Regions from separate parts of the Streptomyces sp. JL2001 genome, predicted to be linked through region 4. Evidence: riboswitches for the same ligand, from Rfam matches in the RefSeq annotation. Region 4 holds a riboswitch; each other region holds the start of a gene.
The links. Region 4 has a riboswitch for cyclic di-AMP ahead of ACE1OA_RS16325 (M23 family metallopeptidase). Riboswitches for the same ligand answer to the same signal wherever they lie in the genome.
Positions count from the first base shown of each region.

Region 1 (7,507 bases), 2.4 Mb from region 4:
GTGTTCGTCGGAGGCCGCGACGAACAGAAGGCCCAGCGGCTCGCGACGCGCATCGGGGGCGGTGCGGGGCACGGGAGTCTGCAGGCGGCGGCCGACTTCGGCGAGGCGGTGCTGGCCGCGTTGCCGTACGGCGCGGGAGCGGACGTCGTCAGGGAGCTTCAGCCGACGCTGAAGGGGAAGGTCCTGCTCGACTGCGCCAATCCGGTCGGGCCCGGCTTCCGGCTGCTCACGGAAGGCGGCCCCTCGGCAGCGCGCCGACTGGCTGCGGCGGTACCGGGCGTGCACGTCGTCAAAGCATTCAACCTCTGTCACGAGAGCGTGTGGCGAATGACCCCGCCGGTCTTCGACGGTCAGCCCTTGACCGTTCCGATCTGCGGGGACGACGAGGCGGCACTCGCGCTGGCACGCACGTTGGTGCGGGACATGGGCTGCGAGCCGGTGGCGGGGGGCGGGCTGGACCGCGCCGGACTGTTGGAGGCGACCGCCGCGCTGTTCATCGGGCTGTGGGTGGCGGAGCAGGCCGACGTATGGGCGATCGCGCCGCCGCTGGCCTATGCGACAGGTCCACGAGCCGAGAGCGAGTGAGGCGTCCAGGGCATTTCGTCAGGAGTTCTCAGGGCTGTCCCGTAATCCCCGGCGGGCGCACGACGCCGGCTTCGGCACCACGCTGCGCTGTCCGGTCGCCCGAACACGCCCGGTATGAGGACGACCCTCCGCCTTGCGATGCACCGCATCCGACGCCGTGCGCCGACCCACCGCGGACTACGGGACAGCCCTCAGAGAGGCATGAGGTCCGGGCGCTTGGCCGCGACGTGGTCCCCCGAGCTCTCGCCCCGCAGCCGGCGCCCGATCCACGGCACCAGGTACTCCCGGGCCCAGTGGATGTCGTCCCGGCGGACCTCCAGCGGGCCGCGCGGCGGCAGCGGCGGCCACGGCTGGTCGGGGTCGGCCGGCACGTCCATGCCGAGGACCTGGGCGGCGCGCAGCGCGACCCGGGTGTGCCCCTCGGGCGACAGGTGCAGCCGGTCGTCGTCCCAGGCCCGCCTGTCCTGGACGGACTTGAGCGACCACAGGTCGAGGACCGGGCAGCCGTAGCGGTCGGCCACGGACCGGACGTGCGCCGTGTAGGTGGCGATCTTGCCGCGCAGGTGCCGCAGTACGGGGACGTCGCGGGTGTCGAAGCCGGTGGTCACCATCACGGTGCCGACGGCGGAGGTCAGGTCGGCGACGGCACGCTCGAAGCGCTCGGCGACGTCGTCGGGGTCGGTGCCGGGGCGGATGATGTCGTTCCCGCCGGCGCAGAAGGTCACCAGGTCGGGGGCGAGTTGCTTCGCGCGGGGCACCTGCTCCGCCACGATCTGGTCGAGGAGCCGGCCGCGTACGGCGAGGTTGGCGTATCGGAATGCGTCGTGCTCGGGCAGCTGGTCGGCGAGCAGGACCGCGAAACGGTCCGCCCAGCCGACGTACGCCCCGTCGGGCCCCGGGTCCCCTACGCCCTCGGTGAAGCTGTCACCGATCGCCGCGTACGACCCGAATACGTGCGCGTCTGTTGATCTCGAATCGTCTGCCACGAGAACACATCTTTCCCTTACGGATGTGACCTACGCGACCGTAGGGCGGGGTTGACGACGGGTGAGATACGCCACCGGTCAAGATTGCGCCAAGCCGGAATACGCGGCAGGTTCCGCGGGGTCGGCACGACACCCCCGAGGCCCGGCACGTGACGTGCCGGGCCTGACGGGGCGTCGAGGATCAGACGTTGACGCCGTGCTCCCGGAGGTAGGCCAGCGGGTCGATGTCCGAGCCGTAGCTCGGCCCGGTGCGCATCTCGAAGTGCAGGTGCGGACCGCTGGAGTTGCCGGTCGAGCCGGACAGGCCGATCTGGTCGCCGCCCGCGACGGTCTGGCCGGCGGAGACGGAGAGGGAGGAGAGGTGGGCGTACTGCGAGTACGTGCCGTCGGCGTGCTGGATGACGACCTCGTTGCCGTAGGCGCCGCTCCAGCCGGCGGAGTAGACCGTGCCGGGGCCGACGGCCTTCACCGAGGTGCCGGAGGAGGCGATGAAGTCGACACCGGTGTGGTAGCCGGAGGACCACATGGAGCCGGAGGCGCGGTACGGGGTGCCGATGCCGCCGCCGACCGGGGCGACCCAGCCGGAGCCGGTGGACGGGGTGGACGGCGCGCTCTGCGCGGCCGGGGCCGTGGACTGGACGGCGGGACGCTCGCTGCTGCGGGAGCTGCGGGTCTCGGCGGACGCCTTCTTGGCGGTGGCCTTCTTGGCGGGGGCCTTCGGGGCGGCCTTGGGCGCGGGGGCCTTGGCCGTCGACTTCGCGCCGAGGGTGAGCTTCATGCCCGGGAAGATCAGCGAGGGGTTCCCGCCGACGACCTGGCGGTTGTCGGAGTAGAGCTTCTTCCAGCCGCCCGCGAGGTGGTGCTCGGCGGCGATCTTGGACAGGTAGTCGCCGGCGACGACGGAGTAGGTACGGGGCTTGGCCTTGGCCGCGGGGGCCGCGGCGGGGGCCTGGGCCGGGGTGGCGGCCGCGGCGGTGACGGCCTGCTGCGGCGCCTGGGCCGGGGCGGCCTGCTCGGCGGCGTGGGCTCCGGTCGCACCGAGGAGCGGCAGGGCGACGACGGCGCCACCGGCGCCGGCGGCGACGAATCCACGGCTGATCGGGTTGACCTTGGGACGGCGGTGCTTACCCTTCGCGGGCATGGCGAATTCCTCTCCGTCGCCTGCGAGGTGAGCTGTCGGGTTCGGACTGGAGATGTCCGGTCGCGCCTTCGCGCGACTTCACCCCGAGCCGTCCTGACCTGAAGGATCGGCGTACTACCTGGGTCCCCCGCTCCTGCCACACGTGGGTGGGTGCGAATTCCGGACGGTGGCAGGATTCGGCGGTCCGACCGGATTGACGGTGACCGTAGACGAGCGGAGTCGGCGCGAACAAGCCACCGCTTTCCCCCCGCATTCCCCGATCCGGAATTCTTCGGGAATTCCGGTCACCCTGCGTGGATGACGGGCCTTCGGCCCCCTTTGCCCAGAAGGCCGTTGCCCAAGACGATCAGGCACGTTCCGTCACAGTTATGACGCTGCTCACGCGCCACAGCTCATCTCCCCTGTAACCAGGGCGCGTTATCTCTAATATCCCAATTCGGACAGAACACCCATTCCCGTCCGAGGGGTGTGCGAACCAGCCACCTGCCGGGATGATTGCACCAAGAACCGATCTCGCACGATCAAAGATCGTCGACACTCAGGAGCACTCGTGACGCAGCAGCTGCCGCAGGTCCCGTCGACCGAACCCGAGCTGAGCGGGGTACGCAACTTCCGTGACGTCGGTGGCCTGCCGACCACGGACGGCCGGTCGGTTCGGTTCGGGCGGCTCTTCCGCAGCGGCCACCTCGCGCACGCCACCGAGGAGGACGCGGCCTTCCTGACGACGCTGGGCCTGCACACGGTCTTCGACTTCCGCAACCACGCCGACCGCAAGGTCGAGGGTCCGGACGTCGAGCTCCCGGGCGTACGGAACGTGAACATCCCGCTCAACGATCCGGCCGACGGCAAGGAGTTCTGGAAGCTGGTGAGCGGCGGCGAGCTGGAGCAGCTGCGGGAGGCGCTCGGCAACGGCAAGGCCGCCGACCGTATGTCCGATTCGTACCGGAAGATGATTGTGGAGCGCACCGCCGAGCACAGCCGGATCCTGCACTCCATGGCCGAGGACAGCATCCCCGCCCTGATGCACTGCGCGGCCGGCAAGGACCGCGCCGGCCTCTCCATCGCGATCTCGCTGCTCGCGGTCGGCGTCGAGCGCGAGGCCGTCGAGGCGGACTACCTGAAGTCGAACGACCCGCACCGCCGCTACAAGGTGCGCCGCAGCTCCACCTCCGCGGACGCGATGGCGCCCGAGGTGATGGAGCTGCTCAGCCCCCTGTTCGACGCGCGCCTGGAGTACATCCGGGCGGCGTTCGACACGATCGAGCTGACCTGGGGCACGGTCGACGACTACCTCTCGCAGGGCCTGAAGCTCTCCCCCGAGACGCGCGAGCGCCTGCGCGGGCACCTGCTCGACGGACAGTAGGAAGCAGGGCCCACGGACCGGCCCGACGGACTACTTCTGCCCGCCCATCGCGAAGAGCAGATAGAGGAAGCCCGCGAAGAGGTGGCCGGCCACCAGGTAGGCGAAGAGGCGCAGGACGAGCCCCTTCGGGAACTTGCCCTCGCCGCGCTCCTCACCTGTGATCGGTGCGGACTTTTCGGACATGACGGCCCCTTCCGGTGGGCTCAGCGCGGATGCGGGGCCCCGTCGCCGAGGCACAGCTCGGCGGCGGGACTCTGCATCAGGGTATGGACGAAGAGCAGCTCGGCGCCGCCGCGGGTGGCGGCGCCGATGCGGTGCGGGGTGAGCGAGTCGAAGTGCGCGCTGTCCCCCGGGTCGAGCACGTGCACGGCGTCGCCGAGGGCGAGGCGCACCCGGCCGTCGAGGACGTGGAGCCATTCCTCGCCGGGATGGACCCGGACGATGTCGGTACGGGTGGCGTACGGCACGTGGACCCGGAGCGCCTGCAGGGCGCGCCCGGGGCCGCCGGCCTGATGATAGATCCAGCCGTCCGCCTCGACCGGCTCGGAGCGGCCGGCCCGGACGATCGGATCACGCTCGGGGGGCACCTCCCCCAGCAGCTCGGAGACCGTCGTACCGTAGATCCTGGCGAGGGCGAGCAGCATGGGCAGCGAGGGTTGCCGGCGGCCCGTCTCCAGCCTGGACAGATGGGCCGGCGAGAGGCCGGCCCGCTGCGCGGCGGCCTCCAGGGTGAGCCCGCGGCGCCGGCGCAGCCCGCGCAGCTGCGGGGCCACGTCGGGAAGCGCGTCCGGGACGCCGTCCGGCTCGCCGGACGTGCCCGGCTCGGCAGGGTCCGGGGACGGTGCTTCGTGGAGGTGCTCCATGCCTCCATTCCGCCAGGAACTTTCCTCGGAGGCAAATTTCTTGCCTCCGAGGCAAAAGCCAAAGTCAAAACCCTACCGTTGCGCCACCGCCTGCTTGACCAGCGTCTTCCCGAAGTCCCACATCAGTCCGCCGCCTCCGTGGGCGTCGTCCATGACCGCCGTGAAGGCGGTGACGAAGCGTTCCACGTCCGCCTCGTCGATGACCAGCGGCGGGATCAGCTTGATGACCTCCAGATGGTCCCCCGAGACCTGGGTCAGGATCCGGTGGCGCTGGAGCAGCGGTACCACGACCATCTGGGCGAAGAGCCCCTTGCGGGCGGCCTGCAGCATCGTCCACCGACTGCGCAGCCCGAGCGAGGACGGCCGGCCGAACTCGATCCCGATCATGAGTCCGCGGCCGCGGATCTCGTGCAGCAGCTCGTAGCGGGGCACCAGCTCCCGGAGCCTCGCGGTCAGCAGGTCTCCCATCCGGCGCGCGTGCGCCACCGTCCCCTCGGACTCCATGACCGCGAGCACGGCGAGCCCGGCCGCCATGGCCTGCGCGTTCGAACCGAAGCTGGCCGAGTGGACGAGGACCCGGTCCATGGACGAGTAGACCTTCTTGAAGATCCAGTCCTTGCCGAGGGTGGCGCCCACCGGCACGTAGCCGCCGGAGAGCGCCTTGGCCACACAGACCAGGTCCGGCTCGACCCCGTCCTCGTGCTGGTACGCGTAGAAGTCGCCGGTCCTGCCGAGGCCCGTCTGCACCTCGTCCGCGATCAGCAGGGCCCCGTGCCGGTGCAGGAGGTCCTGGGCCGCGCGCAGGAAGCCGGGGGGCGACTCGTGCACGCCCTTGCCCTGGATCGGCTCGACGACGAAGGCGGCCACGTCTCCCCGGCGCAGCTCCCGCTCCAGCGCGTCGAGGTCGCCGAGCGCGATCGCGGTGTCGGGCAGCAGCGGGGCGAAGCCTTCCCGGAAGCCCTTCTCGCCGTTGACCGACAGCGAACCGGTGGTCAGACCGTGGAAGGCGTGGGAGCAGTACAGGATCCTGGGCCGGCCGGTGGCGTACCGGGCGAACTTCAGGGCGGTCTCCACCGCCTCGGTGCCGCTGTTGCCGAAGAAGACCCGGTCCAGGTGCGGGCTGTGGGCGAGCAGGCGCTCGGCGAGCAGTCCGGGCAGCGGCTGGCAGTCGAAGCGCGTGAGATCGGCGAGCGAGGCGTCGAGGACGTCGTGCAGCGCCTTGCGGACGACGGGGTGGTGGCGGCCGAGGCCCATCACGCCGAATCCGGCGAGCATGTCGAGGTAGTCACCGCCCTCGGAGTCCCAGAAGTGGGCGCCCTCGGCCCGCTCGTAGACCTTGTCGAAGCCGATGGTGTGGAGCATGCGCGGGAGCTGGTGGTTCAGGTACGCGGCATGCAGCTCGTACCGCTCGGCGCCCCGCTCGGCCAGCAGGGCCGTCAGGTCGAATTCCTTGCCGGCCACCGGGACGGGCTCCTCGCTCACCACGGGTTCTGACTCCTCGCTCATCGGGCCCTCTCCCTCACTGACCGTTCTTCCGGTGCGCCAGGGCGGCGCTGATCCGTCCGGCGACCTCCACCGGGGTGAGCCCGAGGTCGGCCAGCACCTCGCTGCGCTTGGCGTGCGCGAGGAACTGCTCGGGGATGCCGAAGGTGCGCAGCGGGACGTCGACGCCGGCGTCGCGCAGGGCCTGGCCGACGGCGGCGCCGACCCCGCCGGTCCGGCTGTTGTCCTCGACGACCGCGACGAGCCGGTGCCGCTCGGCGAGCGGGGCGAGGGCCTCGTCGACCGGCTTGACCCAGCGCGGATCGACGACGGTGCAGCGGACCCCCCGGCCGGCCAGCAGGTCCGCGGCCTGGAGGCAGACGTCCGCCATCACGCCGACGGCGACGAGCAGGACGGTGGCGTCCTCGTCGCGGAGCAGGACGTCCATGCCGCCGATCCGGTCGAGGGCCGGCACGGGCGCCCCCGCGGTCTCCTTGGGGAAGCGCAGCAGGGTCGGCGCGTCGTGCACGTCCAGGGCCTCGCGCAGCTGGGCGCGCAGCTGGTCCGCGTCGCGCGGGGCGGCGATCCGCAGGCCGGGGACGACCTGGAGGAGCGACAGGTCCCACATCCCGTTGTGGGAGGCGCCGTCCGTGCCGGTGACACCGGCCCGGTCCAGGACGAAGGTGACGCCGCACCGGTGCAGCGCCACGTCCATGAGCAGCTGGTCGAAGGCGCGGTTGAGGAAGGTGGCGTAGACGGCGACGACGGGGTGGAGTCCGCCGGTGGCCAGGCCGGCCGCCGAGACCGCGGCGTGCTGTTCGGCGATGCCGACGTCCCAGACCCGGTCGGGGAAGCGTTCGGCGAACGCGGTGAGGCCGACGGGGTGCAGCATGGCGGCCGTGATCGCGACGACGTCGGGCCGCTCCGCCCCGATCTCGACCATCGCCTCGCCGAAGACGGACGTCCAGGACGGGCCGGCGGCGGGGGCGAGCGGCTCGCAGGTCAGCGGGTCCATCGCGCCGACGGCGTGGAAGCGGTCGGCCTCGTCGGCGAGGGCGGGCTGGTAGCCGCGGCCCTTCTCGGTGAG
Region 1 is NZ_CP169421.1:1,329,732-1,337,238, forward strand. Features, by position in the region: gene ACE1OA_RS05795 (NADPH-dependent F420 reductase) at 1-585, shown strand, start outside; gene ACE1OA_RS05800 (SGNH/GDSL hydrolase family protein) at 777-1,571, opposite strand; gene ACE1OA_RS05805 (LysM peptidoglycan-binding domain-containing M23 family metallopeptidase) at 1,753-2,712, opposite strand; cyclic di-AMP (ydaO/yuaA leader) riboswitch at 2,715-2,871, opposite strand; gene ACE1OA_RS05810 (tyrosine-protein phosphatase) at 3,263-4,075, shown strand; gene ACE1OA_RS05815 (DUF6126 family protein) at 4,106-4,258, opposite strand; gene ACE1OA_RS05820 (helix-turn-helix domain-containing protein) at 4,279-4,938, opposite strand; gene ACE1OA_RS05825 (aspartate aminotransferase family protein) at 5,011-6,444, opposite strand; gene dxs (1-deoxy-D-xylulose-5-phosphate synthase) at 6,458-7,507, opposite strand, start outside.
Region 1: another riboswitch for cyclic di-AMP. It lies ahead of ACE1OA_RS05805 (LysM peptidoglycan-binding domain-containing M23 family metallopeptidase); the one in region 4 lies ahead of ACE1OA_RS16325 (M23 family metallopeptidase).

Region 2 (7,507 bases), 960 kb from region 4:
CGCCGGTGGCGCCGGTGAAGGAGAACTCGGCCTCCTGGTCGCCGGTGATCACCTCGGGCTCGACGCCCAGGATGTCCTTGACCCCGGCGACGAACTCATCGCGGTTCTCGGCGTCGCGGGACGCGGAGGTGGCCACGAAGCGGACCCTCTCGGCGCCGAGCTCCCGGATCACCTCGGCGTAGGCGCGGCACGCGGCGAAGGTGCGCTCCAGGGCATCCGGGGCGAGCCGGCCGGTCCGGTCGACGCCCTGGCCGAGGCGCACGATCGTCATCCGCCGGTCCAGCTCGACCAGTTCACCCGTCTCGGGGTGGACGTCGGCGACCAGCAGGCGGATGGAGTTGGTACCGCAGTCGATGCCCGCGACCCGGGTCACTTCCCCTCCTCTTCCGCGTCCTTGTCGGCGCACGGCGTGACGCAGGGGCCCTTGGCCCACCACTCGGGCAGCATCGCGAGGGCCTCGTCGCCCAGCGGGTTCACGCCGGGGCCGGCGGCCAGCGAGTGTCCGACGAGGACGTGCAGGCACTTCACCCGGTCCGGCATGCCGCCGGCGCTCGGGAAGCCCTCCAGGACCTCGATGGCGTCACGGCGCGCGATGTAGTCCTCGTGCGCGGCCCGGTACGCGGCGGCGAGCTCCGGATCGGTCCCCAGCCGGGCCTGCATCTCCTTCATGACCCCGTTGGCCTCCAGCGTGCCGATGGCCGAGGCCGCGCGGGGGCAGGTCAGGTAGTACGTGGTGGGGAAGGGGGTGCCGTCCGGGAGCCGCGGCGCGGTCTCGACGACGTCCGGGTTGCCGCAGGGGCAGCGGTGCGCGATGGCGCGCAGTCCCCGGGGCGGGCGGCCGAGCTGGTCCTGGAAGGCGGCGACGTCCGCGTCGGTGGGCTCGGTGCGTGCGGTCTGCGGAGGGGGCGTTTGCATGCCTGCGTCTGTCTTCTCGTCGGGGGCGGTTCGGTGCGGTGCGGTGGTCGGGCGACCGGCGGACGGGCGCGCGGGGCGCCGCGGCGCGGTGCCATTGTCTCGCGTCGTGGGGTCAGCGGGCCGCGTCGGCGTGGTCGACGCCCTCCCAGAGATGGGAGTACCAGGGCTGTCCGGCCTCGCCCTGCTCGGTGCGGCGGGCCCGCTCGGCGTCGGGGTCGTTGACGGTGAAGCCGGTCTCGCCCGGCACGACGTAGTGCAGGTGCTCGCGGGCGAGGCGGCGGACGTACGCCGGGTCCTGGAGCCGGGCCTTCTCGTCCCTCAGCTGCTCGACCCGGTCGGCGGCCTCGGCGGCCTGGCGCTCCTGGTCGGCGATCTCGCTCCGCTGGGAGACGTACTGCCGCATCGGGTAGGCGAGCGCCACCACGAGCGAGCAGACGATCAGGGCCAGGAAGGCCGCGCGGCCGGTGAGCCGGGAGCGGCGCGCCTGGCGGCGTGTCTGGGAACGGTAGACGCGGGCGGCGGTCTGCTCGCCGAGCAGCCTGATCCGGGTCGCGGTCGAGAACCGGTCCCGGTCCTTCGCTGCCATGGTCTGCGCCTCCCCTGTTCCGGGCTCCGTCCGGGCGCGCTTCCCGGTAGCGGAAGCAGAGCCGTCCCCGCACACGGTACGGGACCGAGTGCGGGGACGGCCGGAACTGCCGGGTGTGAAGCCGTCAGCCCTTGAAACGCGGGAAGGCGCTGCGGCCCGCGTAGACCGCGGCGTCGTCGAGGATCTCCTCGATGCGCAGCAGCTGGTTGTACTTGGCGACGCGCTCGGAGCGGGCCGGGGCGCCGGTCTTGATCTGGCCGCAGTTGGTGGCGACGGCCAGGTCGGCGATGGTGACGTCCTCGGTCTCGCCGGAGCGGTGGGACATCATGCACTTGAAGCCGCTGCGCTGGGCCAGCTCGACGGCGTCCAGCGTCTCGGTCAGCGAGCCGATCTGGTTGACCTTGACCAGGAGGGCGTTCGCGGAGCCCTCCTCGATGCCACGGGCCAGACGCTCGGGGTTGGTGACGAACAGGTCGTCGCCGACCAGCTGCACCTTGGAGCCGAGCTTCTCGGTGATGGCCTTCCAGCCGGCCCAGTCGTCCTCGAACAGCGGGTCCTCGATGGAGACCAGCGGGTACGCGGCGACGAGCTCCTCGTAGTACTCGGTCATCTCGGCGGCCGAGCGGGCCTTGCCCTCGAACTCGTACTTGCCGTCCTTGTAGAACTCGGAGGCGGCGCAGTCGAGGGCGAGCGCGATGTCCTTGCCGGGGACGTAGCCGGCCTGCTTGATGGCCTCGAGGATGAGGTCGAGCGCGGCGCGGTTGGAGTCCAGGTTCGGGGCGAAGCCGCCCTCGTCGCCGAGACCGGTGGACAGGCCCTTGGTCTTCAGGACGGACTTGAGGGTGTGGTAGACCTCGGTGCCCCAGCGCAGGGCCTCGGAGAAGGACTCCGCGCCGATCGGCGCGATCATGAACTCCTGGATGTCCACGTTGGAGTCGGCGTGCGAGCCGCCGTTCAGGATGTTCATCATCGGAACGGGCAGCAGGTGCGCGTTCGGGCCGCCGAGGTAGCGGAACAGGGGCAGGTCGGAGGCCTCGGAGGCGGCGTGCGCGACGGCGAGGGAGACGCCGAGGATGGCGTTGGCGCCGAGCGAGGACTTGTCCGGGGTGGCGTCCAGGTCGAACATCGCCTGGTCGATCAGGCGCTGCTCGGTGGCGTCGTAGCCGACGAGCTCCGGGCCGATCTGCTCGATGACGGCGAGGACGGCCTTCTCGACACCCTTGCCGAGGTAGCGGTTGGGGTCACCGTCGCGGAGCTCGAGAGCCTCGAACGCACCGGTGGAGGCGCCGGACGGAACGGCAGCACGGCCGGTGCTGCCGTCGTCGAGGCCGACCTCGACCTCGACCGTGGGGTTGCCTCGGGAGTCCAGGATTTCCCGGGCTACGACGACGTCGATGGACGGCACGAGCATCTCCTTCTGGGATGTGACGCTAGATGTGACGCAAGAGCCGTGCAGGGTCGCTTGGCCTTGCGACAAGAGCCTAACCGGCTCGGAGGCTCCGGCCAGCCGGGCGCCCGCCCCCTGGGACGAAAAAGGACCCGAGGGCATGCATAAAGGGGCGAAGGGACCCGAAGCTACCGATCGGTAACGCAAAGAACCCCGGCCCGGCGCGCACGGGGGAGGGCGCACCGGGCCGGGGTGGTCACCGCGGGAGGGTCACAGGACCCGGGTGAGCCGCCGGACTCACACGGGCCGCCGGGGTCACTTCAGGTGAAGCTGCTGGCCCGGGTAGATCAGGTCGGCGTCCTCGACGACGTCCTTGTTGAGCTCGAAGAGCTTCTCCCAGCCGCCCTTGACCTTCTGCGCGGCGGCGATCTTGCTCAGGGTGTCGCCGGCGGCGACCTTGTACTCGCCGTCGCCCTTCTTGACCTTCTTGCCGGTCGGGGTGGTGACGGTCTTCTTCGACTCGGCCTTCTTCGGCGTCGCCTTCGGGGCCGTGCGCTGCTGGCTGCGGGTGGTCGGCTGCTCGGCCTTGCGCTCCGGCGCCGGGGCGCTCTCGGCGGTGCCACCGGTGTACGCGGCGCCGGACAGGCCCACGCCGCAGCTCGGCCACGCGCCCTTGCCCTGGCCGGCCAGGACCTTCTCGGCGACCGCGATCTGCTGGGACTTCGACGCCTGGTCGGCGCTGGCCGCGTAGGCGGTGCCACCGTAGGCGGCCCAGGTGGAGGCCGAGAACTGCAGGCCGCCGTAGTAGCCGTTGCCGGTGTTGATGGACCAGTTGCCACCGGACTCGCACTGGGCGACGGCGTCCCACTCGGAGGCGGTCGCGGCCGAGGCGGACCCGGCGGTCATGAGCGGGGCGGCGACGGCGACGCCCGCCACACCGGCGAGAGCGATGGCGCGGGTGGCCTTGGAGGAACGGCGGTGTTTGCCCTTGGCGGAAAACAGCATGGGAATTCTCCTCACCGACGCCTGCGAGGTGAGCTGTCGGGTTCGGGCCATGTGAGTTGCCCGGCCACGTGACGAGCACGCGGCTTCACCCCGAGCCGGGATTCCGGCCGTCTGTCTCAACGGCCGGGACCGGCACTTACCTTGGGTCCCCCGCTCCTGCCTACGGCGCTTGCGCGACGACTGTTCCCCTCGGCCGGCGGCAGGATTCGGCGTTACCGGTCGACGGGGCCCGCGGTGGCGAGCGGTCCCGACCGTAGACACAGACCTCACGAAGTTCAAAGAAGGCCAAAACGGCCAAATCGCCCCTCCCTGCTCCCCCATGAGGGGTGTTTACGCAGGTGAGGGGCGATCGGAGCAAACTTTGCGGACAGGACACGCCAAGCGGGACGAAGAGACTCATGTCTCACTTGGACAGAACGGACATAAGTCCTCGAACTACCCCTGGGTTTCCACGGGTTCCTCACTCAGGTCGAGGCTCTGACCAGGCAGGATGAGGTTCGGGTCGGCGCCCACCGTCTGACGGTTGGCGTCGTAGAGGGCGGTCCAGCCGCCGGGCAGCTCGTTCTCCCGTGCAATCTCGGAGAGGCTGTCGCCGGGCTGGACGGTGTATTCGCCCGAAGTGTCCGTGGTGCCCGATTCCTCCGAACCGGCTTCGCCGGCCGACCCGCCTGGCTGTCCGTCAGCCGGCGAGGCGTGACGTCCGGTTTCCTGCCCCTCGCCCGCATTGCCCTCTTCGCGGGCGGCCTCGCCGCGGTGCTTGCCGTTGCCCGGGCCGGCCGCCTCGCCGGCGACGGAGCCCGGGTCGCCCGTCGAGTCCGACGTACCGGGCGTAACGGATGCATCGGGCGTTTCCGGCGTGGTGGAGGTGGAGGGCGCCCCGGGAGTGGCGGCGGTCCCGGCCGGCTTGGCGGCGCCCGGCTTCGCCTGGCTGGCGGGCGCGGTCGGCGTGGTCGGCGCGGGGCTCGTGCCCGGGTCGACCTCGGGGGCGGCGCCGTCGTTCGTCAGCTTGGCGATCGGGGCGCAGGTGGCCCAGACCTCCGTGCCCTGCGCGGCGAGCGCCTTCTCGGCGACCGCGATCTGCTGGGAGCGGCTGGCCAGGTCGGCACGGGACGCGTAGGCCGTGCCGCCGTAGGTCTCCCAGGTCTCCTGGGTGAACTGGAGCCCGCCGTAGAGCCCGTTGCCGAAGTCGGCGCTCCACAGGCCGCCCGACTCGCACTCGGCGACCCGGTCCCAGGTGGCCGCGTCGGCGGCGGAGGCGGACCCTGCGCCGAGCAGTGGCAGCGCGAGGGCCGAACCCGTCACGCCTGCGGCCACGATGATCGCGGGGGCCTGCCTGGGTCTGCGGTGTCGTCCGTTCCCGGAGCGCATACGGAGTGCCTTTCGCCTGACTGCTTGAGACGACGGTGAACGTAGCGGCATTCGAACGTCTGTCACAAGTCGATGCAGCGGAGATCACGTAAATATCACAGTTATGACGCCCCGTCAGTTCACAAGGGGGTGAACTCCACCGGAAGCGTGCGCAATCCGCGCATGATGAGCCCGCCCCGCCAGCGCAAATCGGCCGGATCGGCCGCAAGTCGCAGATCGGGCAGCCGGGTCAGCAACGTGGCCAGCGCGGTCTGGCCCTCCAGCCGGGCGAGCGGGGCACCGATGCAGTAGTGGATGCCGTGTCCGTACCCGAGGTGCTGGTTGTCGCGCCGCGAGAGGTCGAGCGTGTCCGGCCCGGCGAACCGCGCCGGGTCGCGGTCGGCGGCGGCGAGCACGACGAGCACCGGATCGCCCGCCGGGATCTCCTGCCCGCCGATCGTCAGCGGCTCCATGGCGTACCGCCAGGTCGCCATCTCCACCGGCCCGTCGAAGCGCAGCAGTTCCTCGACACCGGTCTCCAGCAGGCCCCGCTCGCCCGCCGCGAGCGAGGTCTGCAGCCGCTCCCGCTGGCCGGGGTGCCGCAGCAGCGCGTACATCCCGTTGCCGATCAGGTTGACCGTGGTCTCGAAGCCCGCGAAGAGCAGGATGAAGGCCATCGCCGCGGCCTCGTTCTCGGTGAGGTGCTCCCCGTGGTCGGAGGCCCGGATGAGCCCGGAGATGAGGTCGTCGCCCGGCTCCCCGCGCTTGCGGTGGATCAGCTCCGCCAGATAGCCGCGCATCTTCTTGACCGAGCGCGCGACCCCGCCGCGCGGACCGCCGCCGTGCCGGATCATCATCCCGGCCCAGTCCCGGAAGTCGTCCTGGTCCTCCGGCGGGACGCCGAGCAGGTCGCAGATGGCGTAGATGGGCAGCGGGAAGGCGAACTCGTGGATGAGGTCGGCGCTCCCCTCCCGCGCGAACCCGTCGATGAGCCGGTCGGTCAGCTCCTGGACGCGCGGCGCGAACTCCGCGACCCGGCGCGGGGTGAACGCCTTCGACACGAGCCGCCGCAGCCGGGTGTGGTCCGGCGGGTCGATGTTGAGCAGATGCGTCATCAGCTCGGCCTTGCGCTCCCCGGGGATCCCGGTCTTCCCCTTGGCGTGAGCCGGCTCGTCGTGGTGCGCCGGGTTCTTGGAGAGCCGCTGGTCGGCCAGGGCCTGCCGGGCGTCCGCGTAACGCGTCACCAGCCACGCCTCGACCCCGCTGGGCAGGGTCGCCCGGTGCACGGGCGCGTGCTCCCGCAGCCAGGCGTAGGCGGGGTACGGATCGCTCGCGAACTCCCAGGTGAAGAGCTCGGGCGCGGGCGCGGGGGGCTGGTCGTGCATGGCCCCGACACTATCCGGCCCGGCCGCGCACGACCCCCCGGCAGGTTCCCCCGCGGTACACCGCGACCCACCGCCCGACGGCTCCGCGCCACCGCCACGGGCCCGCTGAACAGCTCCCGTCCGGGCGGACGGAACGGCACCGCGGGACCGGCCGGCGACGGCACCGCGAGGCCGGCCGGCGCCCGACCTCAGCCGCAGGACGCGCCCTTGCGGCGGAGATGTGGCGATGTCGTGAAGGCGGGTGGCCTAGATTCTCCCGAGTGGACCCTCAGTTGCTCAGGAGTACGTTCGCCGTCGTCGAGAGACGGGCCGAACACGCGGTCACGTACTTCTACTCGCACCTCTTCTGGCACAACCCGGGCGTGCGCGACCTCTTCCCCGAGGACATGCGGCCGCAGCGCGACCGGCTCTTCGCCGCGCTCACCCAGGTGGTGACGCGGCTGGAGGATCCGGCCCTCGCGGAGTACCTCGGGCATCTGGGCCGCGACCACCGCAAGTTCCTCGCCGCGCCCGCGCTGTACGCCGCCGTCGGGACCAGCCTGATCGCCGCCTTCGCGCACGCCTCGGGGGCGGCCTGGAGCGTCGAGGCGGAGAAGGCGTGGACCGAGGCGTACGCGCTCGTCGCCGATCTCATGATCGCGGGCGCCGAGGGGGCCGCGGAGTCCGGGGAGCCGGCCTGGTGGGACGCCGACGTGGTGCGGCACGAGCGGCTCGGCGACGACCTCGCGCTGCTGACCCTGCGGCCCCGGCAGCCCTTCCCGTACCTCGCCGGGCAGTACGTCAGCGTCAGCTCCCTGCGGGTCCCGCGGATCTGGCGGACCTACTCGGCCGCCAACGCTCCCCGCCCGGACGGGACTTTGGACCTGCACGTCAGCCGCATCC
Region 2 is NZ_CP169421.1:4,641,691-4,649,197, reverse strand. Features, by position in the region: gene ACE1OA_RS20765 (exopolyphosphatase) at 1-373, opposite strand, end outside; gene ACE1OA_RS20760 (DUF501 domain-containing protein) at 370-915, opposite strand; gene ACE1OA_RS20755 (FtsB family cell division protein) at 1,028-1,501, opposite strand; gene eno (phosphopyruvate hydratase) at 1,626-2,912, opposite strand; gene ACE1OA_RS20745 (transglycosylase family protein) at 3,204-3,893, opposite strand; cyclic di-AMP (ydaO/yuaA leader) riboswitch at 3,897-4,071, opposite strand; gene ACE1OA_RS20740 (transglycosylase family protein) at 4,329-5,261, opposite strand; gene ACE1OA_RS20735 (cytochrome P450 family protein) at 5,381-6,625, opposite strand; gene ACE1OA_RS20730 (globin domain-containing protein) at 6,886-7,507, shown strand, end outside.
Region 2: another riboswitch for cyclic di-AMP. It lies ahead of ACE1OA_RS20745 (transglycosylase family protein); the one in region 4 lies ahead of ACE1OA_RS16325 (M23 family metallopeptidase).

Region 3 (7,507 bases), 3.2 Mb from region 4:
GGCTGTTGACCACGTACAGGCGGCAGCCGTACCGCGCGAGTGTGGTCGGCAGGTCGAAGGGTTCGCCGGTGAGGCGGTGGGTCACCGTGCCCGTCCGCAGGTCGTCGTCCAGCCGGGCGATGTAGACGCCGTGCGGGGCACCGTAGTTGAGCACGGCGTACAGCGTGCGGCCGTGCAGCACCATGCCGTCGGGGCCGAACGACGCCTCCCCGAGGTCGACCCGGTCGACCTCCTTGTCGGCGGTGCCGATCCGCCAGACGGCCTCGGTCCCGTTGGACGCCACCAGCAGGGCGGTGCCGGACGCGTTCGCGACGATGCCGTTCAGGAGCCAGTACTGCGCCGGGAACTGCGGGAAGGCGCCGCGGATGTCCAGCCAGGGTTCGAGGGGGCCGAGGGTGCCGCCCCGGATCTCCGCGCGATGGACGACGGGGTTGGCCCAGTCGGTCACGTACACCGCGTCCCGGGTCACGACCAGGTCGTTCAGATCGGGTGCGCCGAGGGGTCCGCTGCGGGCGGTACGGGTGGCCAGCAGCCGGCCGTGCCGGTCGTGGACGGTCAGGGTCGCGCCGCCGACCGAGAGGACCCGGCCCTGGCGGTCGGTGTGGACGCCGAGCGAGCTGGGCCGGTCGCGCAGGCCGTCCGCGGGGAAGGGGCGCAGCTCAGGCCGGCTGACGTGACCGCGGTACAGCGCGCCGGTGCCGTCCGAGGACACGTACATGGTGCCGTCGCGGGCGACGGCGATCCCCTCGGGGAGCACGCCGGGAGCGCGGGAGACGACGTAGCTGTCCGGCAGTTCCCGGGCGGTGGCCGGGCCGGGCGTCCCGGCGAGGGTGGCGAGCAGGGCCGCCGCGGTGAGGCAGGCGGTACGGGTGGGGATGCGGCGCATCGGGGCGACCTCCGGAGGGAGTCGGATCGGCGAGGCGGACACCGGGAGCCTGCGGCCCGGCGGCGCGGAACGCGAGGCCTTTCACCCCTGGTTGAAAGGGTCCGGCGGGCCGATAATCGGTCGTCGTGATCCGCCTCCACTTCATGGCCGCCGACCTGCGTCAGATCACCCTCGCCCCGGCGGCCGACGCCCTCTCGGAAACCGCGCTGAGCCTGCGGCTGGGGCTGCGGGCGGGCCGTCCCGGCGACGTCTCCGGCCCGGGCTCCGCCCTCCTGCACCGGACGCGTCCCGCGGCCCGGGAGTGGCAGCGCTCCCTGCGGGGCGGCCCGGCGGCCGGGGCGGGTGTCCTCGCCGAACTGGTCACCGAGGACGGGTTCGTGCCGGACTTCCTGCTGCAGCCGTCGGTGCACGACTTCACCGACGCGCTGGACGCGGCCGTCGCGACCCCCACCGGGACGCTGGCGCGCGATCTGGGAGTGCCGGAGGTCTCCGGCTGGAACGGCGGCCTGGCCCGCCCGGGCCGGTGGGCCCGGGAGCTCGCCCAGGGCTCCGCGGCCGCGCGCCACGCGCTGGCCCGCGACACGCGCGCCTATTTCCACTCCTCGGTGGAACCCCTCTGGCCGCGGATCCGCGCCGACGCCCTGACCGATCGTGCGCTGCGGGCCGAGATGCTGCTGCGCGGCGGCGTCGACGCGCTGCTGACCACGCTGGGGACGACCTGGCGGTGGCAGCCGCCGACGCTGCACCTGCCGTCGGCGTCGTCGTACGACATCCCGTTGTGCGGACGCGGACTGCTGCTGGTGCCCTCGTGGTTCGCGACGGGCCCGATGGTGATGTACCGACCGGAGGCGGCGACGGTGCTCGTCTACCCGATGTGCGACGGCGCCGCCTCGGGCCGGTCCGACGACCGGCCCGAAGCGCTGGGGGCGCTGCTGGGCCGTACCCGGGCGCAGGTGCTCCGGCTGCTGCGTTCCCCCGCCAGCACCACGGCCCTCGCCGAACGGGCCGGCGTCTCGCTCGCGGCGGCCAGCCAGCACGCGGGCGTCCTCCGGGGCGCCGGCCTGATCGACACGGTACGGACGGGCACGGCGGTGCTCCACAGCCTCACCCCGCTCGGACACGCGCTGCTGGCCGGGGGCTGACCGCCGAGGGCACGGGGCCCGAAGGCCCGGTGTCTCAGGAACATGAGCCGTCCGCCGTCCGGGCGGGGAGGGGCGCGCCCTCCCTCACCCGACGGCGTCCAGGAAGGCGAGTACCCGCTCGGTGAGCAGGGTGGCCGCGGCCGCGTCGTGGGAGGGCAGGCTGCTGTCGGCGAACAGGTGCTGCTTGCCGGGGTAGAGGAACAGCTCGGCCCGCTCCGTGGCGGCGACGAGCGCGCGGGCCGCGTCGAGATCGCCGTCGCCGACGAAGAACTCGTCCGCGTCCATGCCGTGCACCTGGACGGGGACGTCGTCGGGCCAGGCAGCGCCGAACTCGGTGACGGGGACGCAGGCGTCGAACAGGAGCGCGCCACGGGCGCCCGGCCTGGTCTGCGCCAACTGCTGGGCGGGCAGCACCCCGAGGGAGAAGCCGGCGAGGACGAGCCCGGCCGGCAGCGGTTCGGCGGCGCGGGCGCCCCGCTCCACGATCGTGCCGAAGCCGATGGCCTGGACGTGGCCGACGCCTTCCTCCAGGGTGTCGAACGTCCGCCCGTCGTACAGGTCGGGGACGTGCACGGTGTGGCCGTGCCGGCGGAGGGTGTCGGCGAAGGCCGTGACGCCCGGCGTCAGTCCCTGTGCGTGGTGGAAGAGCAGTACCTCGGCCATGCGGGTCCCTTCTCGTGGGCGGGCCGGCCCCGGCGGCACAGACCCGGCGCCGTGCTAGCCCCGGCCGCCGTGCGGTTCAGGTCCGGCGGGCCAGCAGGTAGACGCGGCGGGTGTCGACCTCGTGAGCGTAGTGGCCGCGCTCCATCCGCATCTCCACGGTGAACCCGGCGTCGGCGAGGAGTCCGCTCACCCGGGAGGGGTCCAGGAAGCGGAAGTCGACGTCCACCTCGTGTCCCCACCACTCGTCCAGGTGCCGCACTTCCTCGCCCTGATGGAAGGAGACCAGGAGCAGCCCGGTGGGGCGCAGGACGCGGTGCGCCTCGGCGAAGGCGCGGCCGAGCTCGTCGGGGGCGACGTGGATGACGGAGTAGAGGGCGACGGCCGCGTCGAACTCGCCGTCCTCGGCGGGCAGCGCGAGCAGGTCGCCCTCCCGGAACGCCGCCTCGGGATGGCGTCGGGCGGCGGTCGCGACCATGCCCGGGGAGAGGTCGATGCCGACGGCCCGCGCGCCGTGGGCGGCGAGCCAGCCGGTCACGTGCCCGGGTCCACAGCCGAGGTCGGCGACGGCGGCCCCCTGCCCGGCCTCTTCGAGGAGTGCGCCGAGCAGGGCCCGGTCGAGCGGCTTCCCGTCCAGTTCGTTGCCGAGCCGGTCGGCGTACTCCTCCGCCACGGTGTCGTAACTCCGCCGGACGGCCGCGTGGTCCACGTGATCCCCCATGTCCCCAGCATCCCACGGGCCCATGACCGGAGGCAGCCCGGTCGTGCGACCCCGCGGTCGCGCGCCGGCACCCTTCTCGGGCCTGACCGCCCCGGGCCGGCGACGTGACGTCAGCGGGGGTCGGGCACGGGCGCCGGATCGGGAGCCGGCGCCGGGGGTCCTCCAGGTCGTCGACCGGACGGTGAACACCTCCGCGCCGCTGCTGCGGACCCCCCTTCGGTCGCGACAGATCGTAGGGAGGTCACGACCGCCCCCGCAGCCGGACGGGAGACCTCGTGGCACGAGGGACCGGAGGGGTGTCCGGGACGCGGATCCGGGCAAGCGGAGAGGCCCTGGACGGCGAGTCGTCACATCGGCGCGCATAAAAGGCCATAAAACGACCACCCACCCCATGAGCATCAATCTTCTTTTGCTCGGAATTATGGGGTGATGTCGGACATTTCTTTCAGGTGACATGGCTCACGGGGCATCGGCCGTCATACCCGCCGTCGGGCCCCATCTCCCCCTGATTCAGGGAAGTTCGGGGCTTCACGGGCCTCCGCGACGCCGTTTATCACATCGTCGAGACGCCTTGTTTCCGACGGTATTCCTCGCCTACGGTCACCTCCATTCGGATGGAACGCCGAATCCTGCCACCATCCGCAATTCCCACTATTCACCGCCGGCAGGAGCGGGGGACCCAAGTATTCGCCGGTCCGGATTCCGGAACGGCTAGGGGTGAAGTCGCACGTGTGCGGCCGGGCATCTCCAGCCCGAACCCGACAGCTCACCCCGCAGGCTCCGGAGAGGAATCCGTCATGCCTGCAAACGGTAAGCACCGACGCCCGAAGCGCCGTCCGCTCGCCCGCGGTATCGCCCTCGCGAGCACGGGTGGAGCGGCACTGGCCCTCCCTCTCGTCGCCTCCGCGACCGCCCACGCCGCCCCCCGCACCGCCCCCGAGATCACTCCGGCCATTGCCACGGCGAACGCGGCAGCAAATGTGTCGCAAAAGATCACGGAATCGCTGCCGGCGGCGCCTGCCGCAGCTCCCAAGACTTACACCGTCGTGCCGGGCGATTCTCTTTCGATGATCGCCTACGAGCAGGGTGTCCGGGGCGGCTGGAAGGTTCTCTACCGCGCCAACCACGCTGCGGTCGGTGACAATCCGTCACTCATTCACCCGGGTCTCAAGCTGACGCTGCACCGCAATTCCGCGGCGCCGCAGCCCAAGTCCCCCGCTCCCGCGCAGAAGTCGAAGGCCGCCAAGCCGGCGAAGTCCTCGTCCGCCGACCGGGCCAGCCGTTCCCAGCAGCGCACCGCGCCCGCGCCGCAGGCCCGGCAGACCCAGCAGGCGGCTCCGGCCGCCGCCCCCGCCGCCGCCGTGAAGAGCTACACGAACGACCTCGACGGCTGGATCCGGGAGTCCCTGGACGTGATGGCCCAGCACGGCATCCCCGGCTCCTACGAGGGCATCCACCGCAACATCATGCGCGAGTCCTCCGGCAACCCGCAGGCCATCAACAACTGGGACTCCAACGCCGTCGCCGGCACTCCCTCGAAGGGCCTGCTCCAGGTCATCGAGCCCACCTTCCTGGCGTACCACGTGCCCGGCACGTCCATGGACATGTACGACCCGGTCGCCAACATCACGGCCGCGTGCAACTACGCCGCCGACAAGTACGGCTCCATCGACAACGTCTTCGGCGCCTACTGACGGGGCCACGGCGCCTCCTGACGGGCGCGCCGGCCCATACGACGGGGAAGGCCCCGACCGCTCGGGGGTCGGGGCCTTCCTCGCGTGCCGGGCCCGTCGTCGGGGCCTGCGGCGCGGGCCGCCTACAGCACGCCCCGCCGCCACTCCCGGACGAGCAGGTGGCCGAGGTAGAGCCCGCCGATGGCCATCGTGTAGATGCCCACGGGCAGGTTGTCGAGGTACGGCATCTGCTGGGCGGCAAGGTCGGCGAGGACCAGCAGCAGGGCACCCACCAGCATGGACAGGGCGAGCTGGGGACCGGACCCGCGCGACAGCCGCTTGGCGATCTGGGGGGCGGTCAGGGAGATGAAGGCGATCGGTCCGGCCACGCTCACGGCGGCGGCCGACAGCACGATCGCCAGGGTGACCGCCGCGGTCTTGGTCCGCCCGGGACGGCCGCCCAGCGCGGCGGCGGTGTCGTCGCCCATCTCCCCGATGCCGATGTCCCGCGAGAGCAGGGCGGCGAACGGAAGAACCACGGCCAGCACGAGCCAGATCGTGGTCGCGTCGTCCCACGAGCGGGCGGACAGGCTGCCGTTGACGTAGGCGCTCAGGACCGTCGCCTTGTCCCGTTCCACCGCGTACACGACGTACTGGATGACGGCGACCGCCATGGCCGAGACACCGATGCCGGCGACGACGAGGCGCACCGGGTTGCGGAAGCCCGTCCCGGTCGACACGTAGACGAGCACCATGGCCAGGACCGCGCCGAGGAGCGCGCCGACCGGGACCGGTACGACGTCCGGCAGGAGCAGGGCGACGATGGCCGCGCCGGCTCCGGCGCCCGCGCCCAGCCCGATGACGTCCGGGCTGCCGAGCGGGTTGCGGGTGACCGACTGGAACAGCGCGCCGGACAGGCCGAACGCGGCGCCGGTGCCGATGCCGACGACCAGACGCGGTCCGCGCAGCCGGTTCAGGACGAAGGCGTTCTTGCCCTCCGCGCCTCCCAGCAGGGCCGTGGGGAGGTCGGGCAGCCGGATGCCGAGGCGGCCCAGGGTGAGGGTGGCCACCGCTCCGACGACGATCAGCAGCAGCAGGCCGAGGGCCAGGACGACGGTGGAGGTGCGGATCGGCAGCGACACCGCGCCGCCGATCCGGAGCACGTGCCGGCGCGGCGCCGTCCTGACGGGGGCGGGCGCCGGGGCCTGACGGGCGCTCATGCGCTTCCTCTCATCCTGCGGACCGCCAGCAGCAGCGCGGGCGCCCCGATGAACGCGGTGATGACACCGACCATGACCTCCTGCGGGCGCAGCAGCACGCGTCCGACGACGTCGGCGGAGAGCAGCAGCGCGGGACCGACGAGAGCGGAGAAGAGGATCTGCAGGCGGAAGTCGACGCCGACGAGGGCCCGTACGAGGTGGGGCACGGCGAGGCCGACGAAGGCGATGGGTCCGACGGCCGCGGTGGCCGCCGCGCTCAGCAGGGTCGCCGCGAGCAGTCCGGCCGCCTTGACCCGTGCCGGGCGGGCGCCGAGGGAGGTCGCGCTGTCGTCGCCCAGTGCCGTCACGTTGAGACCGGGGGCGATCACGAGGGCGACGAGGAGGCCGACGGCGGCGAACGGCAGGACCGACCAGAAGACGTCGAAGTCCCGGCCGCCGAGGGCTCCGACGACCCAGTAGCGGTAGCTGTCGAAGACGCGCGGCCGGCTCAGGGTGACGGCCTGGATGAAGGCCGCGAGGACGGCGGAGAGGACCGCGCCGGCCAGCACGAGGCGGGCCGGGCCGGCGCTGGTACCGGCGGACCCGATGACGTGGACGACGAGTCCGGCCAGCAGGGCGCCGGGCAGGGCCCACCACAGGGTGGCGGACTGACCCGTCACCCCGAGGAAGGCGGTCGCGGCGACGATGCTCGCCGAGGCGCCCGCGTTGATGCCGAGGAGGCCGGGCTCGGCCAGCGGGTTGCGGGTGACGCCCTGCATGAGGGTGCCCGCGACCGCCAGGCACACGCCGGCGAGCACGCCGATCGCGGTCCGGGGGTAGCGGCTCTCGACGACGGTGGTCAGGTAGGCGTCGCCATGGCCCCTGAGGACGTCCATGACGGAGCCGAACGAGGTGGTCTTGCTGCCGAACATCACGCTCGCGAGCATCGCGAGGGCGAGGACGGCGAGACAGACCGTCAGAGACGACGCCAGCCGGGCGGCACCGGCACGCGAGGTGCTGGTACCGCCCGGCTCGACGAGCGTGGAGGAAGCCATGCGCAGGGAACCGTGCTTACTTCCCGGCCTTGGCGACGGCCTTGTCGATCAGGGGCAGGTAGCGCTCGATGCTCCACGGCACGGTCAGCGGGTTGATCATCGAGGAGGCCGTGACGAACGGGGTGTCGTGGCTGTAGACGATCGCGCCCTTCTTGACCGCGGGGATGGCCC
Region 3 is NZ_CP169421.1:469,764-477,270, forward strand. Features, by position in the region: gene ACE1OA_RS02145 (hypothetical protein) at 1-886, opposite strand, end outside; gene ACE1OA_RS02150 (winged helix-turn-helix domain-containing protein) at 1,012-2,028, shown strand; gene ACE1OA_RS02155 (dienelactone hydrolase family protein) at 2,113-2,691, opposite strand; gene ACE1OA_RS02160 (class I SAM-dependent methyltransferase) at 2,768-3,409, opposite strand; cyclic di-AMP (ydaO/yuaA leader) riboswitch at 4,020-4,202, shown strand; gene ACE1OA_RS02165 (LysM peptidoglycan-binding domain-containing protein) at 4,207-5,103, shown strand; gene ACE1OA_RS02170 (FecCD family ABC transporter permease) at 5,226-6,302, opposite strand; gene ACE1OA_RS02175 (FecCD family ABC transporter permease) at 6,299-7,336, opposite strand; gene ACE1OA_RS02180 (iron-siderophore ABC transporter substrate-binding protein) at 7,353-7,507, opposite strand, start outside.
Region 3: another riboswitch for cyclic di-AMP. It lies ahead of ACE1OA_RS02165 (LysM peptidoglycan-binding domain-containing protein); the one in region 4 lies ahead of ACE1OA_RS16325 (M23 family metallopeptidase).

Region 4 (7,507 bases):
GATTCGACCACACGCGGTACGAGGCGGAGGTCACCGAGCGCTGGGGACGCGAGGCGTACGAGAAGGGCGACCGCTGGTGGCGCTCGCTCAGCGCCGAGCAGAAGCAGGCGTTCACGGACGAGCAGGCCGGCATCGCGCGCGACTTCGGGCAGGCGGCGCGGGACGGACTCGCGGCCGGCAGCGACGAGGTGCAGGCGATCGCCCACCGGCAGGTCCGGTGGCTGTCGGCCACCACGACGCCGTCGAAGGACTACGTGATCGGCCTCGGCCGGATGTACGTCGACGACCCGCGCTTCACCGCCAACTACGACAAGCACGGTGAGGGCACGGCGCTCCTGGTCCGGGACGCGATGGAGATCTACGCGGAGCGGAACCTCTAAGGGCTGTCCCGTGATCCGCGGTGGGCCGGCGCACGGCGTCGGATGCGGTGCACCGCAAGGCGGAGGGTCGCTCTCAGGCCGGCGCTCCTCCGATCGGAGCATCGGGGGTCGCCGCACCGTGCGGCGGCCTCCAGGCTGGGGAGGGCGCGGTACGGTCCGTCGCCGTGCAGGGACCGGGCAGGAGAGCACAGGTGGGGCAGCGATCGGCGGGTGACGGCACGAGGAGGCCCCCACGCCCGCGCGGTGAGCGGACCCGCCGCTTCGTCCGGGCCCTTCCCCCGCTCGTCATCCTCGGCGGCATCGTCTTCGACCTGGCGACCCCGTCGGCGTACACCGCGGCGCCGATGTTCTCGGCCGCGCCGCTCATCGCGGCACCCTTCTTCTCGAAGCTGACGACCCTGCTGACCGGCATCGCGGCCGTGCTGGCGTGCGTCGGGCTGCACATCTACAACGGCACCACCACGGAGCCGCCCTCGGCCACCGAGACCCTCACGGTCATCACCGTCTCCGCGCTGGCCATGGTGATCAACCGCGTGGTCCAGCGCAGCGGCCGGCAGCTGGCCTCCGCCCGGGTGATCGCCGAGACCGCCCAGAAGGCGGTGCTGCCCACGCCGGTCGAGCGGATCGGCGGGCTGCAGATCGCCGCCCGCTACGAGGCCGCGCAGGCGGACGCGTTCATCGGCGGCGACCTCTTCGCGGTCCAGGACACCCCCTACGGGGTGCGGCTCGTCGTCGGCGACGTGCGGGGCAAGGGGCTGGAGGCGGTCGAGGCCGTCGCCGTCGTGATCGGCGCGTTCCGCGAGGCGGCCGAGCAGGAGGCGACCCTGGAGGGCGTGGCGCAGAGACTCGAGCGGGCGCTGACCCGGGAGGGGACCCGCCGGGACGACCTGGACGCCTTCGAGGGCTTCACCACCGCCGTGCTGGCCGAGATCCCCCGCGGTGACGGTCTCGTTCGAGTCGTGAACCGTGGCCACCCCGAGCCGCTGCTGCTGCTCCAGGACGGGGCGGTGGAGCATCTGGAGCCGAGCCAGGCCGCGCTGCCGCTCGGCATGGGCGAGCTGGCCGCCTGGCCGGACCGGGCCGACGAGACCCCCTACCCTCCGGGCTCGACGCTGCTCTTCTACACCGACGGCCTGTCCGAGGCGCGCGACGCGGCGGGCGCCTTCTACGAGCCGGGCGGCCGTCTGGCCGGGCGGATCTTCCCCGGTCCGGAGGAACTGCTGGACGCGCTGGTCGACGACGTCCGCCGGTACACGGGCGGCGGATCGACGGACGACATGGCGCTGCTGGCCGTGGGCCGCCCGGTGCAGGGCCAGCCGGAGCGCCGCCGGACGATGCGGGTGGTGCCCTGAGGCGTCCATCCCGGTCCTGAGAGCCGGCGGGGTGACCATGCGTAGTCGCGAGGTACCGCTGCGATAACAATTGATGCAACGTCAGATAAGGAGTCTCGAACGGATGACTCCTGAGCGGCGGTCAAATCGCCCTGTAGTGCATCAATCTCTTGAACGATCAAGGGGAACAGCTTGGAATCGGACCCCCGTGTCTATTAACGTTCGATAACGCAGCGCGGTCGTCCCAGTCGTCGCAAGAGACGGCACCGTGCGCACGCGCCGAATCCCGAAAGGGAACCGGGGAACCACCACTTGGGGTGAATCGGACACTCTCGCACCTGTGCGAGGGCGCCCGTAGGAGACCTTCCTGCTCCGAACCCGTCAGCTAACCCGGTAGGCGGCAAGGAAGGAAAGGAGTACGCCTCCGTGGCGTCCAACACCCCTGCCCCCGAAGCCCCCTTCCATGCGTTCGGTGCCTCGGGTGCCGCCGGGACCGACCCCGACGGCGCGGCGGGCGAGTGGAACCCCACCGAGGAGACCCTCCGCCAGCAGAGCCGGGCCGGTGGCCGCCACCGGGTCGTCAAGCAGCGCTCGGGCTTCGCCCGTTCCTCCACCGTCCTCGGCGTCGGTGTCATCGCGGCCGTCGGCGCGGGTGGCCTGGCCACCGCGCAGGAGAAGCCGCCGGTCTCCATAGCCCTGCCCGACCTCGACCTGCCGGACGCCGAGGACCTGCCCGGCGTCGGCGCGCTGATCTCCGGCGACGAGGACCGGAACACGACCGCGGGCTCCGGCAACGACCTGCACGCGCTCACGGCCTCCGTCGGCGCGCCCGTCGACGGCGCCGACCGCAAGACGGAGGGCGGCGACGCCGGCGAGGCGCTGCGCGCCCGCATCCTCCAGCAGGCCGAGCAGCAGCAGGCCTCCGCCGACGCCGCCGAGAAGGCCGCGACGGAGAAGGCGGCGACCGAGAAGGCCGCCGCGGAGGCCGCGGCCCAGGCGGACGCGGCCGAGAAGGCGGCGGCCGAGGCGAAGAAGAAGGCCGAGGCGGAGGCCGCGGCGAAGGCCGAGGCCGAGCGCCTGGCCAAGCTCGCCGCCAGCTACGCGCTGCCCACGTCCTCGTACACGCTCACCTCGACCTACGGCGAGTCCGGCTCGATGTGGTCCTCCGGCTACCACACCGGCCTGGACTTCGCGGCCCCCACGGGCACCCCGGTCAAGGCGGTGCACGGCGCCACGGTCAAGTCGGCCGGTTGGTCGGGCTCGTACGGCTACCGCATCGTCCTGGAGCTGTCGGACGGCACCGAGGTCTGGTACTGCCACCTGTCCTCGATGACCGTCAGCGTGGGCCAGTCGGTCGGCACCGGCGACACCATCGGCCGCGTGGGCGCCACCGGCAACGTCACCGGCCCGCACCTGCACCTGGAGGTCCACACCCCGGGCGGCGACGGCGTCGACCCGGCGGCCTGGCTGGCGAGCAAGGGCCTGTCGGTCTGATCCTCCCGGGAACCTCCCCGGCCGCGGCGGCCCTGGCGACGAACCCCGCGCCAGGACCGCCGGAATAGCGGCCCCGCCGCAGGTCGTTCACCGACCCATGACCTCTCTTCGCCCGCTGGGCTCCTCCGACCTGCACGTCTTCCCGCTCGCGCTCGGCGGCAACGTCTTCGGATGGACCGCCGACGAGGCGCAGTCCTTCGCCGTCCTGGACACCTACGCCGCCGCCGGCGGCAACTTCGTCGACACCGCCGACTCCTACTCCGCCTGGGCCGAGGGCAACCAGGGCGGCGAGTCCGAGACGATCGTCGGCAGGTGGCTGGCGTCGCGCGGCAACCGCGACGAGATAGTCGTCGCCACCAAGGTCGGCGCCCACCCCTCGTACAAGGGACTCGCGCCCGTCACGATCAAGGCGGCGGCCGAGGAGTCCCTGCGCCGGCTCGGCACCGACCACATCGACCTGTACTACACGCACTTCGACGACGAGTCCGTGCCCGTCGAGGAGATCGTCACCGCGCTCGACCAGCTGGTGAAGGACGGCAAGGTCCGTGCCGTCGCCGCGTCGAACATCTCCCCGGCGCGGCTGCGGGCCTCCCTCGACTTCGCCGAGGCGGAGGGACTCACCCGCTACGTCGCGCTCCAGCCGCACTACAACCTGGTCTCCCGCGACACCTACGAGGGCGAGCTCCTGGACACCGTCGAGCGGGCCGGACTCGCGGCCGTGCCGTACTTCGCGCTGGCGTCGGGCTTCCTGACCGGCAAGTACCGGCACGGGACCGCGGTCGACAGCGCCCGGGCCGCGGGGGCGGGCCGGCATCTGGAGACCGAGCGGGGCCGCACGGTGCTCGACACGCTCGACGCCGTGGCCCGCGCGCACGGGGCCGAGCCCGCCACGGTGGCGCTGGCCTGGCTCGCGGCCCGGCCGACCGTCGCGGCGCCGATCGCCTCGGCGCGTACGGTCGAGCAGCTGCCGGCCCTGGTAGCGGTCGCGGACCTGGTGCTCGACGAGGCGGAGCTGGCGGCGCTGGACGCGGCCTCCGCCTGAGCGTTCGCCCCGCGGGTCGGGGCATCGGGGGCGTCGGCCGGGTCGGGGGCCGGCGCCTCAGGTCCTGCCCGGGAGACCGGGATGGATCCGACGGGACGGTTTCCTCAGCTGCGGTACGGGTTGTAGCCGCCGTAGTCCAGGTACTGGGGCGGCGACCAGACCCGGCCGGTCGCCCGCGCCGCGTAGGTCAGCGCGGGCGAGGCGACGGCCCTGCGCTGCCAGAGGTGGTGGAGCAGTTCCTGCTCGCGCGCCGTGAAGTCGGGGTCCGCGTCACCGCGCTGGGCGCGGTGGCGCAGGAACGCGAGCGTGGTCGCGAAGGCCTCGTACTCCCCGACCGCCTGCGCGGCCGGCCGGCCGTACGTCCGGGCGGCGAAGGAGCGGGCCATCGAGCGGGCCCGCATCGAGGAGAGGGCGAGCGGCTCGGACGGGGAGAGCCAGCCGGCCGCCGCGTACGCCGGGAGCTGGCCGGATATCGTGCGCAGCTCCCGCTGCCGGCTCCATATCGCCAGCCAGGTCAGCAGCCCGAAGGCGGGCACCATGAACATGCCGTAGACCACGAGGAACCCCCAGGCCGCGTAGACGGCCGAGCCGTTCCACAGCGCGTGCATCCCCATGGCGAGGACGAGGCCGGCCACCGGCAGCAGGATCCGCCGGACGCGCTTGCGCCGTGCGACGAGCGCGGCGAACCCGAAGCCCAGGCCGGTGAGCACCGTGAACAGCGGATGCGCGAACGGCGACATCACGACCCGCACGAAGAAGGTCCCGGCGGTCATCGAGCCGAGGCCGGACGTGCCGATCTCCTGGTCCTCGCCGAAGGCGCGGCCGAGGTAGAGGATGTTCTCGGTGAAGGCGAAGCCGGTGGCGGTGAACCCGGCGACGACCACCCCGTCGACCAGGCCGGTGAAGTCCCGGCGGCGCAGCAGGAAGATCAGCAGGATCGCGGCGGCCTTGGCGCTCTCCTCGACGACCGGGGCGACGACGGTGGCACCGAGGGCGTCCGCGGAGGCCCGGTCGGCGGTGGAGGTCGCGATCCAGCGGACCGCGAACGTGTTGGCCGTGAGTGCGATGAGCGCCGCGGCGAACGCGCCCCAGGCGAAGGCGAAGATCAGGTTCTTCCACGGGCCGGGTTCGGCGCGGTCGAGCCAGCGGAACGCGGCCAGCAGCAGCGGGACGGGCAGGACGGCCAGGCCCAGCCCCACCAGGAACCCCTCGGTTCCCGTCTCCTCCCGCACCATCGCGAGGATCACCAGGGCGCAGAGCGCGAGCAGGGTGATCACCGTGACGGCCCTGACCACCTTGCTGCGCCAGAAGGCCCGGCGGGGCCGGTAACGCCAGTGGGCGCGGTCCGGGACGGCGGGGAACGCGGGCTCCTCGGTGTCCCGGGCGGGCACGGGTACGGCTACGGGGTTCGACACCGTACGACCCTAACCAGCGGGAGTGACAGCCCGCGAGGGAGTTCCAGGGGGTCTTGTCGACGAGGCCGGGATCATGAGGCCGGGATCAGAGACGCCGGGAGCCCGGCACGATCGACGGGACGTTCCCTAGACCCTCTGGAAGAGGAGGTCGTGCACGACGTGTCCCTTGTCGAGGCCCTGGCCCTCGAAGCGGGTGAGCGGGCGGAACGCGGGGCGGGGGGAGTAGCCGCCGTCGCCGGCGGTGTTCGCGAAGTCCGGGTGCACCGAGAGGACCTCCAGCATCTGCTCGGCGTACGGCTCCCAGTCCGTGGCGCAGTGCAGTACGGCGCCGGGCTTCATCCGGGTCGCGAGCAGCGTGAGGAACTCCGGCTGGATCAGCCGGCGCTTGTGGTGGCGCTTCTTGGGCCAGGGGTCCGGGAAGTAGACGCGGCAGCCGTCGAGGGCGTCGGCGGTCAGCATCTCGCGGAGCAGGATGATCGCGTCGCCGTTGGCGACCCGGACGTTCTCCAGCCCGCCCCGGTCGGCGAGGCCGAGGAGGTTGCCCTGCCCGGGGGTGTGGACGTCCACGGCGAGGATGCCGGTGCCGGGGTCGGCGGCGGCCATCCGCGCGGTGGCCTCGCCCATGCCGAAACCGATCTCCAGGACCACGGGCAGCCCGCCGAACATCTCGCGCAGGTCGAGGATCCGCCGGCCGTCGATGTCGAGGCCCCAGTCGGGCCAGCGCTTGAGCATCGCCTCCGCCTGGCCCGCGGTGACGCGGCTGCGGCGTGGCTGGAAGCTGCGGATGCGCCGCTCGTGGTGCGATCCGGCGGGGTCGGGCAGGGGGCCTTCCCCGGCGGCGAACATCCGGCTGCCCCGCCGGGCGACGACGGGCTCGACGGGCGAGGCGGCTTCGACGGTGGGGTGCGCGGTGGCTTCACGAGACTCAGACACAATGCCTCGATTCTACGGCGTGTCCGGCAGGTGGCCCGGGGCTCGTCCGGGGAGCGTGCCCCACGCGGGACGGGGCGCCGTGGGGTGGCCGTGGGGCTGCAGGCTCGTGCGGTGGCCGTGACCGGGGGTCCCGGGCTCGTGCGGCGGCCCCGGGGCTCCGGCCGCACCGGATCCCGGTCAGTCCAGCTGGGCCAGCGCCCGGCGGGCCACCTCGCGTCCGATCGGCAGGCTCGCCGTCGCGGCCGGAGACGGCGCGTTCAGGACGTGCACCGTGCGGGGCGCCTCGCGGATCAGGAAGTCGTCGACCAGGGTGCCGTCCCGCAGCACCGCCTGGGCGCGCACGCCCGCCGCCGTGCGGCGCAGCCCGGACTCCTCCACGACCGGCAGCAGCCGCCGCACCGCCTCCGTGAAGGCCCGCTTCGACAGCGACCGGCGCAGCTCGCCCGCCCCGTACCGCCAGTGCTCCCGGGCGATCTGCCAGGACCCGGGCCAGGCCAGCGTCTCCGCCAGCTCGCCGGGCCGGACGACCGACCAGTCGTATCCCTCCCGCGCGAGCGCCGGCACCGCGTTCGGGCCCACGTGCACGCCGCCGTCGATGCCCCGCGTCAGATGCACCCCGAGGAAGGGGAACGCCGGGTCCGGGACGGGGTACACCAGCCCGCGGACCAGCGAGGCGTCCGTCAGCTCGAAGTACTCCCCGCGGAACGGGACGATCCGCATCTCCGGGTCGTCGCCCGCCAGCCGTGCCACCCGGTCGCAGTGCAGACCGGCGCAGTTCACCATGACCCGTCCGCGCACCACCCGGCCCGCCGCCGTGCGGACCGCGACCCCCCACGGCCGCCGGTCGACCGCCGTCACCTCGGAGCCGTACAGGATCCGCGCCCCGGAGGACTCGGCGAGCTGCGCCGCCAC
Region 4 is NZ_CP169421.1:3,685,657-3,693,163, reverse strand. Features, by position in the region: gene ACE1OA_RS16335 (MerR family transcriptional regulator) at 1-380, shown strand, start outside; gene ACE1OA_RS16330 (PP2C family protein-serine/threonine phosphatase) at 572-1,732, shown strand; cyclic di-AMP (ydaO/yuaA leader) riboswitch at 1,979-2,126, shown strand; gene ACE1OA_RS16325 (M23 family metallopeptidase) at 2,138-3,205, shown strand; gene ACE1OA_RS16320 (aldo/keto reductase) at 3,303-4,247, shown strand; gene ACE1OA_RS16315 (PrsW family intramembrane metalloprotease) at 4,352-5,662, opposite strand; gene trmB (tRNA (guanosine(46)-N7)-methyltransferase TrmB) at 5,789-6,595, opposite strand; gene lhgO (L-2-hydroxyglutarate oxidase) at 6,773-7,507, opposite strand, start outside.